DNA from 2 places in the Bradyrhizobium sp. LTSP857 genome. Region 1 is predicted to be linked to the other one. Evidence: predicted binding sites of a transcription regulator. Region 1 holds the regulator's gene; the other holds the start of a gene.
The links. Region 1 encodes HrcA, which represses chaperone genes, less so after heat shock. Its sites were predicted from a motif close to GTTAGCACTCNCNNNNNGNGAGTGCTAAC; they were not measured.
Positions count from the first base shown of each region.

Region 2: the regulator HrcA is predicted to act here: its motif matches at 2,002-2,030, upstream of UP06_RS16510 (co-chaperone GroES).

Region 1 covers NZ_JYMS01000027.1:340,791-349,212, forward strand. The annotation lists gene UP06_RS19060 (YraN family protein) at 1-157, opposite strand, end outside; gene rsmI (16S rRNA (cytidine(1402)-2'-O)-methyltransferase) at 144-1,094, opposite strand; gene UP06_RS19070 (penicillin-binding protein activator) at 1,448-2,701, shown strand; gene hemW (radical SAM family heme chaperone HemW) at 2,802-3,956, opposite strand; gene rdgB (RdgB/HAM1 family non-canonical purine NTP pyrophosphatase) at 3,943-4,578, opposite strand; gene rph (ribonuclease PH) at 4,590-5,303, opposite strand; gene hrcA (heat-inducible transcriptional repressor HrcA) at 5,477-6,565, shown strand; gene grpE (nucleotide exchange factor GrpE) at 6,663-7,268, shown strand; gene pncA (bifunctional nicotinamidase/pyrazinamidase) at 7,361-8,083, opposite strand; gene UP06_RS19105 (hypothetical protein) at 8,345-8,422, opposite strand, start outside.
Region 2 covers NZ_JYMS01000026.1:495,301-503,722, forward strand. The annotation lists gene UP06_RS16495 (L,D-transpeptidase) at 1-21, opposite strand, end outside; gene UP06_RS16500 (protein phosphatase CheZ) at 335-1,120, shown strand; gene UP06_RS16505 (hypothetical protein) at 1,285-1,806, opposite strand; gene UP06_RS16510 (co-chaperone GroES) at 2,126-2,422, shown strand; gene groL (chaperonin GroEL) at 2,585-4,213, shown strand; gene UP06_RS16520 (hypothetical protein) at 4,466-5,677, shown strand; gene UP06_RS16525 (META domain-containing protein) at 5,830-6,228, opposite strand; gene UP06_RS16530 (L-lactate permease) at 6,370-8,034, opposite strand; gene UP06_RS16535 (ABC transporter ATP-binding protein/permease) at 8,352-8,422, shown strand, end outside.

The DNA.
Region 1 (8,422 bases):
TGCGGTAGCGTTTTGCCAGGATACGGTAGCCCTTGGCCATCAGATAGGCGGCGGCGCGGCTCTCCGCGGAGATGCCGGTGCGGAACGCCGCGACGCGTTCGGGCGAGGCGATCTTCGGTTCCTGTTTCGATTCCTGGGCGCCCTCACGCTTCGCCATCGCCGCCTCGCATACTTTTTGCGAGCTCGAGCGCGCGAGCATAGACCTCGCGGCGCGCCCGTCCTGATAGCTCGACCGCATGAGCGACGGCGTCCTTGACGCTGTGCGCGGCAAGTTGCTCGCGCAGGAGGTCGTCGAGCGCGTCCGCCGTCATCACCTCGGCGTCGGCTGCGGGCGGAGCGATCACCAGCACGAATTCGCCGCGCGTCTCAAGCGTGGCAGCCTCGCGCGCAAGCTCGCTCAGCGGCGCGCGCGAAATCTCCTCGTGCAGTTTTGTCAGCTCGCGGCAGATCGCGGCTTCGCGCGTGCCCATGATCTCAGCGAGCTCGGCGAGCGTGTCCTGCACGCGGTTGCCGGATTCGAACATCACCAGTGTCGCATCGATGCGGGCGAGCTCGGTGAGCCGGGTACGCCGGGCCGCGGATTTCGGCGGAAGAAACCCTTCGAAGAAGAAGCGATCGGTCGGAAGTGCTGCGACCGAAAGCGCCGCCAGCACCGAGGACGGGCCGGGCAGCGCGAACACCGCATAACCCGCGGCGCAGACCTCGCGCACCAGCTTGAAGCCGGGATCCGAGATCAGCGGCGTGCCGGCATCCGACACCAGCGCGATCGAGCCGCCCTGCGAAAGCCGCTCCAGGATCTTCGGACGCGCGGCCTCGGCATTGTGCTCGTGATATTGCTTGAGCTGCGCAGAGATGGCGTAGCGCTCGGTCAGGCGCCGCGTGATGCGGGTGTCCTCGCAGGCGATGACGTCGACCCCGGCGAGCGTCTGGAGTGCGCGCAGCGTGATGTCGCCGAGATTGCCGATGGGGGTCGCGACCAGATAGAGGCCCGGCGCGACCTTCGGCGCCACGAGCCTATAGGCGTCGATGGAGAAACCGCGCGGGGCGGCGTCCGTGTTTTCAGGTGTATTTATCGGGGCCGGCTTTGCGCGCATAATGAGACGAACTTAGGCATGATCCCGAGGGCTGGGAACCGGTCCTCCGAAAAAGATCGTACCGGGGCAAGATACGAGCGACGGGGCGGGGAAGGACTGGAATGTGATCCATCCGGTATCACATTCGAGGGGGAATGAAGCGCCAGCGCCATATTCGCGGCGGAAACGCCGCCTTGATGCTGCGAGAGCGTCGGCGAACAGCTTGCCAGGACCAGGAGACGGCCGCGTTAAGCGTTCCTTATCCTTTTGTTTTGGTTAACTATTTGCCGACAATATGCCTGAATCCGCGGCTTCTGTCGCGGGCATGAGTTGGTGTGATCGGCCGCAGACGGCTGGTCAGAAGAAGAGTTGCCATGGTGGGCCCGCGTACTCCCAGATCTTCCTTTTCGGAGGAGTCTCCCGTTCCGGGGCCCCAGACGTCGGGGGCGACCCGGCGGAGCGCGCTTGGGCTGTTGCTGGGTGCACCGCTGCTGTCGGCCTGCGCCGGCGTGCAGCAGAGCCTCAGCCAGTTCTCCAATCCGTTCAGCAGCTCCTCCCCGCCCCCGGCCCAGCCAGCCGGCCCGCCGCAGCAGGCGACGACCGCCGGTACCGGCGGCGTGAAGGTTGCCGTGATCCTGCCGCTCTCGGCCGCCGGCAATGCCGGGCTCGCCGCGCAATCCATGCGCAACGCCGCCGAGATGGCGCTGGCCGAGTTTCAGAATCCCAACATCCAGCTCTTGATCAAGGACGACAACGGCAGCCCGCAAGGCGCCCAACAGGGCGCACAGCAGGCGGTCGACGAAGGTGCCGAGATCATTTTGGGGCCGCTGTTCGCGCAGTCGGTGCCGGCGGTGGCGCAGGTCGCGCGCACGCGCGGCATCTCGGTGATGGCGTTCTCGACCGATTCCAGCATCGCCGGCCGCGGCGTCTATCTGCTCTCCTTCCTGCCGGAGTCCGACGTCAACCGCATCATCGAATATTCCGCCAGCATCGGAAAACGCTCCGTCGCCGTGCTCGTGCCCGACAATGCCTATGGCAATGTCGTCGAGGCCGCGGTGAAAGCGGCGGTGCCGCGGCGCGGCGGTCGCATTGTCGCGTTCGAGAAATACGGCGCCGATCGCGCCACGCCGGCACGCACCGTGGCGCAGCAGCTTGGTGGCGCGGATGCGCTGTTCATTGCCGATGACGGCGATGCCGTCGTCGCTGTGGCCGATGCGATGACTGCGGCGGGCGCGAATTTGCGCAACATCCAGTTGCTCGGCACCGGCCTCTGGGACAATCCGCGCGTCTATGCCAACGCAGCGCTGCAGGGCGGCCTCTATGCCGCGCCGGATCCGGCCGGCTTCCGCGCCTTCTCCGGCCGCTACCGCACCAAATACGGTGCCGAGCCGGTGCGCACCGCAACGCTCGCCTATGATGCGGTGGCGCTGGTCGCTGCACTCGCGCGCACGCAAGGCACCACGCGCTTCTCGCCCGACGTGCTCACCAATCCCTCAGGCTTTGCGGGCATCGACGGCCTGTTCCGCTTCCGCGCCGATGGCACCAATGAGCGCGGGCTTGCGGTGATGAAGGTGACGACGGGTGGCGGTGTCGCTGTCGCGGGCTCGCCGAAGAGCTTTGGGGCTTGATGGCTTCGTAGCCCGGATGGAGCGCAGCGAAATCCGGGACCGGTCCCTCATTTCGCGCAACCCGGATTACGCTGCGCTCCATCCGGGCTACAGCATTTCGCTACGCCGCCAGATCCGCGACCACCGCATCCAGCACCGGGAATCCGCTGCTCGTCACGCGCAACCGTCCTGTCGCATCAACCGTGATCGCGCCTTCTTCGCGCAGCAGCGCGATGCGTTTGGGGTCGAGCGGGCGGCCGGACAGGGCGGTGTAGCGCTCGGGGTCGATGCCCTCGGCGAGGCGCAATCCCATCAGCAAGAATTCGTCGGCGCGCTCCTCGCTGTTGAGGAGGTCGTCGGTGACGATGCCATTGCCGTTGGTCTCGACCCGCATCAGCCAGGCTTCGGGGCGCTTCTCGGTAGCGATGGCGTGGCGGATGCCATCGATATCGAGTCGTCCGTGCGCGCCGGGGCCGACACCGGCGTATTCATGGCCGCGCCAGTATACGAGATTGTGCCGGCACTCGGCGCCACGCCGCGCGTGGTTGGAGATCTCGTAGGCGGGCAGCCCGAGCTTGTCGCAGGTCTCTTGCGTGACATCGTAGAGCGCGCGGGCGACCGCTTCGTCCGGCGTCTTCAATTTACCGGCCTGGTGCAGGCCGAAAAACGGCGTGCCTTCCTCGATCGTCAATTGATAGAGCGACAGATGCTCGGCGGCTTCATCGATGGCGAGCCGCAGTTCATCCGCCCACATCTCCGGCGTCTGGTCGGGGCGGGCGTAGATCAGATCGAACGAATAACGGTCGAACGAACGGCGCGCGATCGCGACCGCGTCGAGCGCCTCGCGCGCGCTGTGCATGCGGCCCAGCGCCTTCAGCGAGGCATCATCAAGCGCCTGCACGCCGAGCGAAACACGGTTCACGCCGGCCGCGCGATAGCCGGCGAAGCGCGTGGCTTCGACGCTGGTCGGGTTTGCTTCCAGCGTGACTTCGACGTCGCTCGCGACTGTCCAATGCTTGCCGATCGCATCGAGCACCGCGCCGACAGTTGCCGGCTGCATCAGCGATGGCGTGCCGCCACCGAGGAAGATCGATGTGACCTCGCGGCCGGGCGCGCGCTGTGCAGTTGTTTCAATCTCGCGCGCGAAAGCTGAGGCGAAGCGTGCCTCGTCGATCGCGACGTGGCGGACATGGCTGTTGAAGTCGCAATACGGGCACTTCGACAGGCAGAACGGCCAGTGCACGTAGACGCCAAAGGCTTCCTTAGCGCGGCTCAAGGCAGATCTCCGCCAGTTTCACGAAGGCGCGGGCGCGATGCGACAGGCCAAGGCCAAGCGGCGGCAGGCCGTGCTTCTCGATGCTGGTCATCTCGCCGAACGTACGCGTGTGGCCATCGGGCAAAAACATCGGATCGTAGCCGAAGCCGGCCGTGCCGCGCGGCGGCCAGACCAGGGTGCCATCGACGCGCGCTTCGACCTCTTCGAGATGATCGTCGGGCCAGGCGACGCAGAGCGCGGAGACGAAATGCGCCGTGCGCTTGTCCGCCGTGGTTGCGCCGCGCTCCTGCAACAGGCGTTCGATCTGCGCCATCGCCGCTGCGAAGTCTTTGCTCGGACCGGCCCAGCGTGCGGAGAAAATGCCGGGCGCGCCGTCGAGTGCATCGACCACGATGCCGGAATCATCGGCGAAGGAAGGAAGCTTGGTCGCCTGCGCCGCTGCGATGGCCTTGATCGCGGCATTGCTGCGGAAATCGTTGCCGGTCTCTTCCGGCTCGGGAAGGCCGAGCTCACCGGCCGACACCGCCTCGATGCCGTAAGGCGCCAACAGCTCCTTCATCTCGGCGAGCTTGCCGGGATTGTGGGTGGCGATGACCAGCTTTCCGGTGATTCGGCGATGCATGGGCTTATTGACTACGCCACGGCCAGTTTCTGCAAGTCCACGAGACGCGCGACGCCCTTGCGGGCCAGCGCCATCAGCGCCAGGAACTCGGCTTCCGTGAACGGCTCGCGTTCCGCGGTGCCCTGCACCTCGATGATGCGGCCATCGCCGGTCATGACGAAATTGGCGTCGGTATCGGCCTCGGAATCCTCGGCATAGTCGAGATCCAGCACCGGTGTGCCCTTGTAGATGCCGCAGGAGATCGCGGCGACGTTGTCGCGCAACACCTTGGCCTTGATCATGTTGCGCGTCTTCATCCAGCTGATGCAATCGGCGAGCGCGACCCAGGCGCCGGTGATCGAGGCCGTGCGGGTGCCGCCGTCGGCCTGGAGCACGTCGCAATCGACCGTGATCTGGCGCTCACCGAGTGCTTCGAGATCGACGATGGTGCGGAGCGAGCGGCCGATCAGGCGCTGGATCTCGACGGTGCGGCCGCTCTGCTTGCCCGCGGCAGCTTCGCGGCGGGTGCGTTCGGAGGTTGCGCGCGGCAGCATGCCGTATTCGGCGGTGACCCAGCCGCGGCCCTGGCCCTTCAGCCACGGCGGCAGGCGGTCCTCCAGCGTGGCAGTGACCAGCACATGGGTGTCGCCGAATTTCACCAGGCAGGAGCCTTCCGCATATTTGACCACGCCACGCTCAAGCGTCACGGGGCGCAATTCATCGGGCGCACGGCGGCTTGGCCGCATGGGAAATCCTCCAAAACTCACGGGAATAGGCTGTTCGCGGTGCTTGTAGGGGGGGTGAGGGTGAGCAGCAAGGGCTTTTCGGTCCCCAAGCAACTATCGAGCAATCGCAAAACCCCGCTTGTCAGGGGGCTCCCGGATGGACAGATTAAAGGCAGCCGAGAGGAGTTACGTCCGTGGCCCATCACGATCCGATCCATCTGATCGCGCCGCGCGCGGGCCTTGCCCAGCTCAACGAGCGTTCTCGCGACATCTTTCGTCAAATCGTCGAGAGTTATCTCACGACCGGCGAGCCGGTCGGCTCACGCAATATCTCGCGCCTGATCGCCATGCCGTTGTCGCCGGCCTCGGTCCGCAATGTCATGGCCGATCTGGAACAGCTCGGCCTGATCTACGCGCCGCACACCTCCGCCGGCCGTTTGCCGACGGAACTCGGCCTGCGCTTCTTCGTCGATGCCCTGATGCAGGTCGGCGACCTCAACGAGGCCGAGCGGCAGTCGATCCAGAGCCAGCTGACGTCGGTGGGCCACGCCCAATCGGTGGAGGCGGCGCTGTCGGAAGCGCTGACGCGGTTGTCCGGCCTCACCCGCGCCGCCGCCGTGGTGCTGACGCCAAAATCCAATTCGCGGCTGAAACATATCGAATTCGTCCGACTGGAACCCGAGAAGGCGCTGGTGATCCTGGTCGGCGAGGACGGTCAGGTCGAAAACCGTGTGCTGACCCTTCCGCCCGGAGTTCCGTCCTCGGCGCTGACGGAGGCCGGCAATTTCCTCAATGCGCGGATTCGCGGCCGGACGCTGGCCGAGGCCCGGCTCGAGCTCGAAACTGCACTGGGCGAAGCCCGTGCGGAGCTCGACCAGCTCACCCAGAAGGTAATCGCAGCCGGTATCGCCAGTTGGTCCGGCGGCGAGAATGAAAATCGTCAGCTGATCGTACGTGGCCACGCCAATCTGCTGGAGGATTTGCACGCGCTGGAAGACCTCGAGCGGGTGCGGCTGCTGTTTGATGACCTTGAGACCAAGCGCGGCGTGGTCGATCTGCTCGGCCGCGCCGAGACCGCCGAGGGTGTGAGAATCTTCATCGGCAGCGAGAACAAGCTGTTCTCGCTGTCCGGCTCCTCCACCATCATCTCGCCCTATCGGGATGCCGCCGGCCATATCGTCGGTGTTTTGGGCGTAATCGGCCCGACCCGGCTGAATTATGCCCGCGTGATCCCGACCGTGGACTACGCTGCCCGCATCGTCAGTCGCCTCCTGGGCGGCTGACCGGCGGCTCAGACGATCACGGGCGCTTGATTTTCGGCGCCCGAAGCACGATATCCGGGCGAGAAAAATCCCTGAGACGAGTTTGAAAAGAGAGCCGATGACCGATCGAGACCGGCAACCCGAAGACACGACCGCTGCGACCGGCGAGCCCGTGGTGTCGAAGCCCTACATCATGCCCGACGATCCCGAGCCCGGCTCGGTCGAATTGTTGCAGAAGGAAGCTGCCGAGGCGCGCGACCGCATGCTGCGGACGCTGGCCGAGATGGAGAATCTGCGTAAGCGCACCGCCAAGGAGGTCGCCGACTCCAAGCTCTACGGCGTCACCGGCTTTGCCCGCGACGTGCTCGACATCGCCGACAATCTCCAGCGCGCGCTCGATGCCATTCCGGCCGAGACTCGTGCCGCGGCTGATCCCGGTATGACCTCGCTGATCGAGGGCGTCGAGCTCACCGAGCGCTCGCTGCTCAATGCGCTGGAGAAGCACGGCGTGAAGAAGTTCGACCCCTCGGGCCAGAAGTTCGACCCGAACTTCCAGCAGGCGATGTTCGAGGTGCCCGATCCGTCGGTGCCGTCAGGCACCGTGGTGCAGGTCATGCAGGCCGGCTACACCATCGGCGACCGCGTGCTGCGTCCGGCTCTGGTCGGTGTCGCCAAGGGCGGCGCGAAGGCTGCACCTGCGGCCAACAGCAACGAGGCGAACTGAAGCGGGCGTAAGCTCGCAATCCTCATGGTGAGGAGCCGCGCCCGAAGGGCGCGCTCCTCAGGATGCGGGTTTGGCGGAAGAGTCGCGTCGCCTTACGCGCTCACCGCGATATCCGCAGACTGAATCCGCTTCACCCCGGCCTTGGCCATATCGGCCCAGGCTTTCGCGAGCGAGCCCTGATTGTCGATGCCGCGGCAGGCGTCTTCCACGACATAGACCTCGAAGCCGGCCTTGCGCGCGTCGAGCGCGGTCCAGGCGACACAGAAGTCCGTCGCGAGACCCGCAACGAACACGCGCTTGATCTTGCGGCCCTTGAGATAGCCGGCGAGGCCGGTCGAGGTCTTGCCGTCGGCCTCGAGGAAGGCCGAATAGCTGTCGACGTCCTTGTGAAAGCCCTTGCGGATGATGAGCTCGGCCTGCGGGATCGAGAGATCCTTCGACAGCGAAGCGCCGTCGGTGCCCTGCACGCAATGGTCCGGCCACAGCACCTGCTTGCCATAGGGCAGGTCGATCGTTTCGAACGGCTTCTTGCCGGAATGCACCGATGCGAACGAGACATGGCCGGGCGTGTGCCAGTCCTGCGTCATCACCACGTTCGAAAATCCCTTGGCCATCTTGTTGATGACCGGCACCACCTGCTCGCCTTCCTTCACCGCGAGGCTGCCGCCCGGAAGAAAACAGTTCTGCACGTCGATCACGAGCAGCGCGGATGTGTCGTCCGGCTTGATCGAGGCCGCGGCCAACAGCGCGGTTGGAGCGAGGCTCGCGAGCGCCGTCGTCCCCAGCGCCGCCAAGATTTGTCGCCGATCCAGCATCGTTCGTCTCCCTCTGAATGATCCAACGAGGAAGGAGCCTAATTCCGTTCGTATACGAACAGAAGCCCGAAAATGCAGCCGGGTCTGGTGAGCGCTTGGGCGGGCTACTTTCTCGTCGTCCCGGCGAAGGCCGGGACCCATACGCCGCAGCAATAGTTTTGCGAAGACTCGGAGTTACCGGCTCGTCCTGCAACCACTCCCTGTGGTTATTGGGTCCCGGCCTCCGCCGGGACGACACCGAGTGTGCTGGACCGTTTTCGCTTAGCCCTTCGGCTGGATGCCGTCGCGCACTGCGCGGAAGCGGGTGAAGGCGTTCACCCACTGGTCGCGCGGCGCGCT
Region 2 (8,422 bases), on a different contig from region 1:
GACAGACATTTTCTTGAACATCGACGTACTCTGTACTGTTTCGTCTAGTTACATTCGCCGTCGAACGCGGCTTGCTGATCAGCGCTCGCGACGTGGTCAATAAAGAGCAAAAGGCGTTTTGTTTGGTAAACGGAGGCGGCGTTTCGATTCACCATTTCGCCAAGCGAGGGGCAATTTGGCGATCAGCGTTTATTTTCGGTGAACACCGCAATTGCATGGTTAACCGGCGGTTTTGACCGCGTCGCGCGCGGCCGCACAACAGTTCCGGCCGTGAACTCCGTGTTAAATCGCTTCTGCCTAAAAAGACGCGTGAGTGAGGTGGGGGGAGTTCCTAATGGCTATTCACCGCAAACGTTTTCGTGTCGAGGAGGCTATTGTCGGCGAGATGCCCAGCCCCGAAATGATTGAGGAGGCAGCGCCGATGCATAGCGAGATCATGGCAGAGCTGCGTGCGATCCGCGCACAGATGGCGAAAGGCATTACGCCTGCGCCCTTGTCCGGCAGCGCAGCCATGGCGGCGATCGACGCCTCCACGGCCCAGGAGCTTACCGACGCGCGCACGATGCTTGAGACCTACCGGGCTCAGATCGAGCAGTGCGAGAAGCTGAAGGTCGAGCTCGACCTCATCCATGACGCCATCGATCGTACCAAGCGCGAGATCGCGACGCTGCACGGCAAGAGCTTTGACGGCGGCGAAATGGCCAAGGTCAATGGCGAGCTCGGCGCCGTGGTCGGCGGCACCGAGCAGGCGACCCAGCAGATCCTCGAAGCCGCTGAATCGATCGACCAGGCGGCCAGTGCGATGTCCAAGGTCCAGTCCGCCGATCAGCAGAAGCGTCTGGCCGACGACATACAGGAACGCGTCATCTCGATCTTCGAGGCCTGCAACTTCCAGGACCTGACCGGCCAGCGCATCAGCAAAGTCATGGGCACGATGAAATTCATCGAGCAGCACATCAATGCGATGATGGACATCTGGGGCGGCGTCGACGCGATCAAGTCGCACGTGCCGGCGCAGGTCGACACCCGCAGCGACGACGACAAGCTTCTCAACGGCCCGAAGCTCGCCGGCGACGTCGGCCACGCCTCGCAGGACGACATCGACGCGCTGTTCGACTGATCGGACGCGACATACGGAAAAGCAAAACGCCGGCGAGAGCCGGCGTTTTTGTTGTTCGTCATTGCGAGCGAAGCGAAGCAATCCAGACTGCGTCCGCAGAGACAGCCTGGATTGCTTCGTCGCTTCGCTCCTCGCAATGACGAGTGGTTAGACGGGTACCCCGATCACGCCCTGGGCGCGCAGCGGACGTAGACCATGTTGCCGTAGCGGGTGGCGGCGTCCTTGTCGACGAAGCGGGTGATCATGACGCGGCCGTCGAAGGAGACGATCTCGCGGTCCTGCTCGCCGGGCGTCGGGCCGGACGGGCCGATATAGTTCTTGCCGCCGGGCGAGCCCTTCAGCCGCAATTCCTGCGGTGTTGCCTGGTCGGCCAGATGCATGACAACGCCGCCGGAGGTCCCGGCGCCGATCACGTAAGGATTCTTGCACTGGGCCCGGGCGGCCGCCTCGGTGCGGGCACGGTCGGCCGGGTTCTGGAACGAGGCGAGCCCCCAGCGGCCGACGATCTCGTCGGCGCGGATCGACGCCGGCATTTCCGGCCCGACGCCGGGCTCGGCCGCGGGCGGCGGCGAGGATGACGAAAAGGACGGCAGGCTCAAGCCGCCGCCACAGGCGCCAAGCAGCAGCGCCAGGCAAGAGGCCGCCGCCAGATTGGCAACCGTGCGTGCGTGAGCTGAACTGATCATAGCATTCCCCCGAGCAAGACCACGGCCGCACCCCTCCCGCAGCCAAGCGCAAAACCGCTGGCGGAGCAATGACGTCCTAATATACGCCGGCGCCCCGAACGAGTTTCCAATGCCATCATCCTATATCCGCCTCACCAATCGCTTAACCACCTTTGCTTGACAGGATCGCAGCCAAGCCATATTCCCGGGCGCACTATTAGCACTCGGGAAGACCGATTGCTAAGCGCGCTGTTCGATCCTCGGCAAGAGGATGGATGGCAGCGCTGCCCTCACCCACCTCCGCTGCTTTCGGAAAACCGAGCCTCCAAAGGGAAACGTCATGGCTAAGTCCAAATTTCGTCCGCTGCATGACCGTGTCGTGGTCAAACGTATCGATGCCGAAGCAAAGACCAAGGGCGGCATCATCATTCCCGACACCGCCAAGGAAAAGCCGTCCCAGGGCGAAATCGTCGCCGTTGGCCCCGGCGGCCGCGACGAGGCGGGCAAGCTGATCCCGATCGACCTCAAGGTCGGCGACCGCGTGCTGTTCGGCAAGTGGTCGGGCACCGAGGTCAAGATCGACAACGAAGATCTCCTGATCATGAAAGAGTCAGACATCATGGGCGTGATGGCCTAAGGCCAGACGCCTGAACGGCCGCTGAATGCCATGCCCGGATCATCAGGTCCGGGCATCCATCATTCCGCCGGGCTCGCCCTAGCGGGTCCCGGAATTGATGCGACGAACACACAAGACACATCACGAAACAAGATCCATCGCGAATAACAGGGACTGCAGAACATGGCTGCCAAGGACGTCAAGTTTTCCGGAGACGCGCGCGATCGCATGCTGCGCGGCGTCGACATTCTCGCTAACGCCGTCAAGGTGACGCTCGGCCCGAAGGGCCGCAACGTCCTCATCGAGAAGTCGTTCGGCGCGCCCCGCATCACCAAGGACGGCGTCACCGTCGCCAAGGAGATCGAGCTCGAGGACAAGTTCGAGAACATGGGCGCACAGATGGTGCGTGAGGTCGCCTCCAAGACCAACGACCTCGCCGGCGACGGCACCACCACCGCGACCGTGCTGGCCCAGGCCATCGTGCGCGAAGGCGCCAAGTCGGTTGCCGCCGGCATGAACCCGATGGATCTCAAGCGCGGCATCGACATCGCGGTTGCGGCCGTCATCAAGGACATCGAGAAGCGCGCCAAGCCGGTCGCGGCCTCCTCCGAGGTCGCCCAGGTCGGCACCATCTCGGCCAACGGCGATACCGCCATCGGCAAGATGATCGCGCAGGCGATGCAGAAGGTCGGCAACGAGGGTGTCATCACCGTCGAAGAGAACAAGTCGCTCGTCACCGAAGTCGACATCGTCGAGGGCATGAAGTTCGACCGCGGCTATCTGTCGCCCTACTTCGTCACCAACGCCGAGAAGATGACCGCCGAGCTCGAGGACGCCTACATCCTCCTGCACGAGAAGAAGCTGTCCGGCCTTCAGGCCATGCTGCCGGTGCTGGAAGCCGTGGTGCAGTCGGGCAAGCCGCTCGTCATCATCGCCGAGGACGTCGAGGGCGAGGCGCTGGCCACGCTGGTCGTCAACCGTCTCCGTGGCGGCCTGAAGGTTGCCGCCGTCAAGGCGCCTGGCTTCGGCGATCGCCGCAAGGCCATGCTGGAGGATCTCGCGATCCTGACCGGCGGCCAGCTGATCTCGGAAGAGCTCGGCATCAAGCTCGAGAACGTCACGGTGAAGATGCTGGGACGCGCGGGCAAGGTCGTGATCGACAAGGAAAACACCACGATCGTCAAGGGCGCCGGCAAGAAGCCCGACATCGAGGCGCGCGTCGGCCAGATCAAGGCGCAGATCGAGGAGACCACCTCGGACTACGACCGTGAGAAGCTCCAGGAGCGTCTTGCCAAGCTCGCAGGCGGCGTCGCGGTGATCCGCGTCGGCGGCGCGACCGAGATCGAGGTCAAGGAGAAAAAGGACCGCGTCGAGGACGCGCTCAACGCCACTCGCGCCGCGGTGCAGGAAGGCATCGTCCCCGGCGGCGGCGTCGCCCTGCTGCGCGCCAAGAAGGCGGTCGGTCGTCTCACCAACGCCAATGCCGACGTCCAGGCCGGCATCAACATCGTGCTGAAGGCGCTGGAAGCTCCGATCCGCCAGATCTCGGAGAATGCCGGCGTCGAGGGCTCGATCGTGGTCGGCAAGATCCTGGAGAACAAGTCCGAGACCTTCGGCTTCGACGCACAGAACGAGGACTATGTCGACATGGTCGAGAAGGGCATCATCGACCCCGCCAAGGTGGTGCGCACCGCGCTCCAGGACGCCGCCTCGATCGCAGGCCTGCTGGTCACCACCGAGGCGATGGTCGCCGAATCGCCGAAGAAGGAAGCCGCGCCCGCCCCGGGCGGCGGGGGCATGGGCGGCTTCTAGGCCGTTCGTTCCAATGCAATGTTGCGAAGGCCGCCTCCGGGCGGCCTTCTTTTTTGCCGACTATGTTTTTTACAGACTTGGGTTTTTTACAGATCTGGGCCCAAGCTTTCCGATTCAACCGACGGCCAAAACCCACTACGGTGGCGCCGATTCTATTGTTTGAGCATGATCCTTTCGGAAAACCGCTTCACACTTTGCGCTAACGCGGTCCTCCGGGTCCGAATCATGCTCCATTGCTCGAGGAATTCGTCGATGCGCGCGCTTCTGGTTTGCTCAACAGCCCTTTTGGCGGCTCTGCTTGCCGTCTCGCCCGAAGTCGCCTCCGCCCAGATGAAGCTGTCGCCAAAGGCGACGGCGCCCGGTGGCACGGAGACGCGCTATTTCACCTCGATCGACGGACTGATGGACGGCAATGCCGACGTGATCCTGAAGGAGACGCGGTCCGGCAAGATCGTCACGGCGGCCGTGCTCGACGTCTGCTACCCCGTCGCCAAGAATTCCGACCGCAAGGACCGCTTCGTCGTCAATCTCCAGGTCGCGGGCCAGACGCTGACCGGCACAACCTCGAGCCTTGGCGAGAAGGCGCCGGTCACCGTCAAGCTCGCGCGCAAGCCGACCGGCGACACCTTCGAATTCCGCGGCCAGATCGGCATCGGCCAGGTCATGACCGAGGTCGCCTCGCCCGACAATTCCGATCTCAGCGAGAAGGAATTTCTGGACAACCAGACCACCGATGACGGCATCACGCCGCAGCCGAAGGATTTTACCGAAGTCTCGCCGGAAGCAATCGCGGTCAAGGTCAAGCTGGATGCGGCGACCGACTTCCTGAAGAGCCTTAGGGGTCAGGACATCGAGGTGACGCTGGCGAGCCTGACCGTCGGCTGCGACGCGCTGCGCGCCGGCGAGCAGACCATCAACATGTCGGTCGATCCGGAGCGCGCGGCCGCGCTGCTCGCGAAATTCAAGGCGACGCCGGGCGTCACCGCCGCCGGCTGGACCTCCGGGATGACCGAGATGGATCGCTCCATCCGCATCGCCGCAGCCGACTGGCGCGACGGCGACAAGATCAACCGTGACAAGCTCGCGACCGCGGTCGCGGGCGTGCTGAGCAGGACGCTCGCGGCCAAGCCGGTCTCGCAAAACTTCAGCCCCGCCACCGGCAAGCTCAAGCTCGTCTTCAAGCGGCCGAACCAGGATTTCCCGGCGCTCGAACTCACCGACACGATCGAGGTCGCGGCCCTCGTCTCCGCCGACAAGCCGGGGACGACCGACAAGTTGATGCTCTGGATCGGCAACCCCTCAACCACGACCACCGATGAGAGCACCGGCGCAAAGCTCAATTTGTCCGACGAAGCGGCAGCCGACGAGGAAAGCGACCAGGCTGACGACAACGGCTCGGTCGAGGCGCTGGCCAAGGAGCTGAAGGGCCAGCGCTGGGACGCCGACAAGTCGGTGTGGAAGTAGGCTGATCGCCAAACTCAGGTCTCTGTCATCGCCCGCCTTGTGCGCGCTTGCGCACTGGGGCGGGCGATCCAGTACTCCGAGACGACAGTCGTCAATCGATAAGCCGCGGCGTACTGGATTCCCCGCCTGCGCGGGGAATGACAGCGAGAGAGCTAATTCCCGTTGGCGCGAAAGCGCAGCGGCTTCGGGCCGATCAGCGTGAGCACGTCGCCCTGGCGCTTCCAGGTCTCGACGGCTGCGAGCGCCGCGACGAGATCGTCGTCGGCCTGGGCCTTTGCCTGTGGGCAGGAACGGTCCTGGATCTGACCGGGGACGAAGATCACGGTGTTGCCGGCAACGGAAAACTGGCCCTTGCCGCCCTTGCACCAGAGCTCCAGCACGACCTCGCCATTGTCGCCGATCTCGATGTTCGGGATCCGTTTCGAGCCGGACTGCGGCACCGCCTCCAATGTCATCTCGGTGCCGAAGGGGAAGCCCTCTTCCGCACACGCGACAGTGGACATCGCAAGCACCGCGGCCGCCGCACATACCATCCGCTTGAACGAAACCATGAGACCTCTCGACCAACCCGATTTTCCGGGTCTTCTATAAGACGGCGAAGCCTTTGAGAAGGTTCGTCGATTCAAGTCGCAAAAATCCCCGCGGGAACGAGCAACCCCGCGGGGATTTGCGTCGAAACTGGGCGTCGCCCGCTACTTCAGGACCATCGCCGTGAACGGCCAGACATAGGCCTGCAACGTCACGAACACGCCGACCAGCGAGGCCAGCACGATCGAGTGCCAGAACACGAAACGCAGGATCGTGCCCTCGTGGCCGTACCAGTTGGTGGCGGTGGACGCGACCACGATCGATTGCGCGTCGATCATCTTGCCCATCACGCCGCCGGACGAGTTCGCCGCCGCCATCAGGATCGGCGACAGGCCGAGCTGCTCGGAGGTGATCTTCTGGAGGTTGCCGAACAGGATATTCGACGACGTATCCGATCCCGTCAGCGCCACACCGAGCCAGCCGAGCAGCGTGCCGAAGAAGGGATAGAGCACCCCGGTTGCGGCGAACGCCAAGCCGAGCGTCGCGTCGACGCCGGACAGACGCGTGAGCGTGCCGATCGCAAGCATCGCCGAGATCGTGATCAGCGAGATCGCGCAGAGCCGAATGGTGCGGCCATATTCCACCAGCAACCTGCCGGGCCCGACGCCCATCAGGAAGCCCGAGATGATCGCCGCGATCAGCAGGCCCGTGCCGGTGAACGACAAATAGGTGAAGCCGAACACCGCGCCCTCCGGCGTCGGCTTAGCCGCAACCGGCGCCACCTTGTTGATCATCTGGTGCAACTCGGGAACGGGATAGTTCCAGGTAAAGATCGAGTTCGCCCAGGTCTTGAAGCCGCCGTTGCCCCAGATCAGCATCACGATGCAGACGATGATCCACGGCAGCAGCGCGCTGAACAGCTCGCCCTGCGTCAGCGGCGTTTTGTCGAGCGGCTTGGCCGCGGCCATGGTGGCGGTCGATTCGTCGCGGCCGCGCAGCGCCGGCGACAGCCAGAGTTGCCGGGGTTGCCATACTTTCAAGAACAGGATCAGCGCGCCCATCGAGATCAGCGACGCGCCGATGTCGACGATCCAGGGATTGACGAAATTGGAAATCACGAATTGCGGGACTGCGAACGACACGCCGGTGACGAGGATCGCCGGCCAGACGTCCTTCATGCCCTTCCAGCCCGCGAACGCCCACACCACCCAGAACGGCACGATCAGCGAAAAGATCGGCAGTTGCCGCCCGACCATCGCGCCGAGGATGTAGGGATCGAGCCCGGTGACCGAGGCGAGGCCCTGGATCGGCGTGCCGAGCGCACCAAAGGCGACCGGCGCGGTGTTGGCGATCAGCGACAGGCCGGAGGCCGCGAGCGGTGAGAAGCCGAGGCCGATCAGCACGGCACCGGTGATCGCCACCGGCGTACCGAAGCCCGAAGCGCCCTCGAAGAAGGCGCCGAAGGAGAAGGCGATCAGCAGAAGTTGCAGCCGCCGGTCCTCGGTGACGCCGCCGACCGCACGCTTCAAGAGCTCGAAGCGGCCAGTCGCCACCGTTACCTGGTAGAGGAAGATGACATTGAGGACGATCCAGCCGATCGGAAAGAAGCCGGTCACGATGCCGAGGATCGAGGCGCGGATCGACATGCCCGTGGGCATGCCAAACACCTGAATGGTGATCAGGTTGGTCACGATCACCGCAATGACGGCAGCAATGTGAGCCTGAACGCGTCCGCTCGCGATCAGGACCAGCAACGTGATCACGGGCACCGCCGCCGCGATCGTCGACAGCACGGGGCTGTTCAGCGGATCATAGACTTGATTCCACATGGTCTTCCTCCCCCACGCGTTTATGTGGCAGGCCGGCCAGCGTGGACGGCGGAGCCTGCCTGGCGTGGTGGTGAAGTGTGCCTTTGAACCTGAAGCGAACGACTTGCGAATGCGGCTGTTCCCGCCCGCTCACAAGCTCGCGAAGTCCCGGAGGCCCCCACCCCGCGCCGTTAAAGCCCATGCTAGGGTTGCAAGCCGCGACAAGCCAACGCAAATTGCACAACTTGCGACTTTAGTCTAAGCGCGCTTATTCCCGCCATTGCCTCAGCCATTTGGCTCCAGGCATTTGCGCACATCCCCGCAGGAGACAAAGCTCTGTGAAGAACATCAGCGCCACGCTCGCGACCGTCTGGCGAATCGCCGGTCCTTATTTCCGATCGGAGGATAA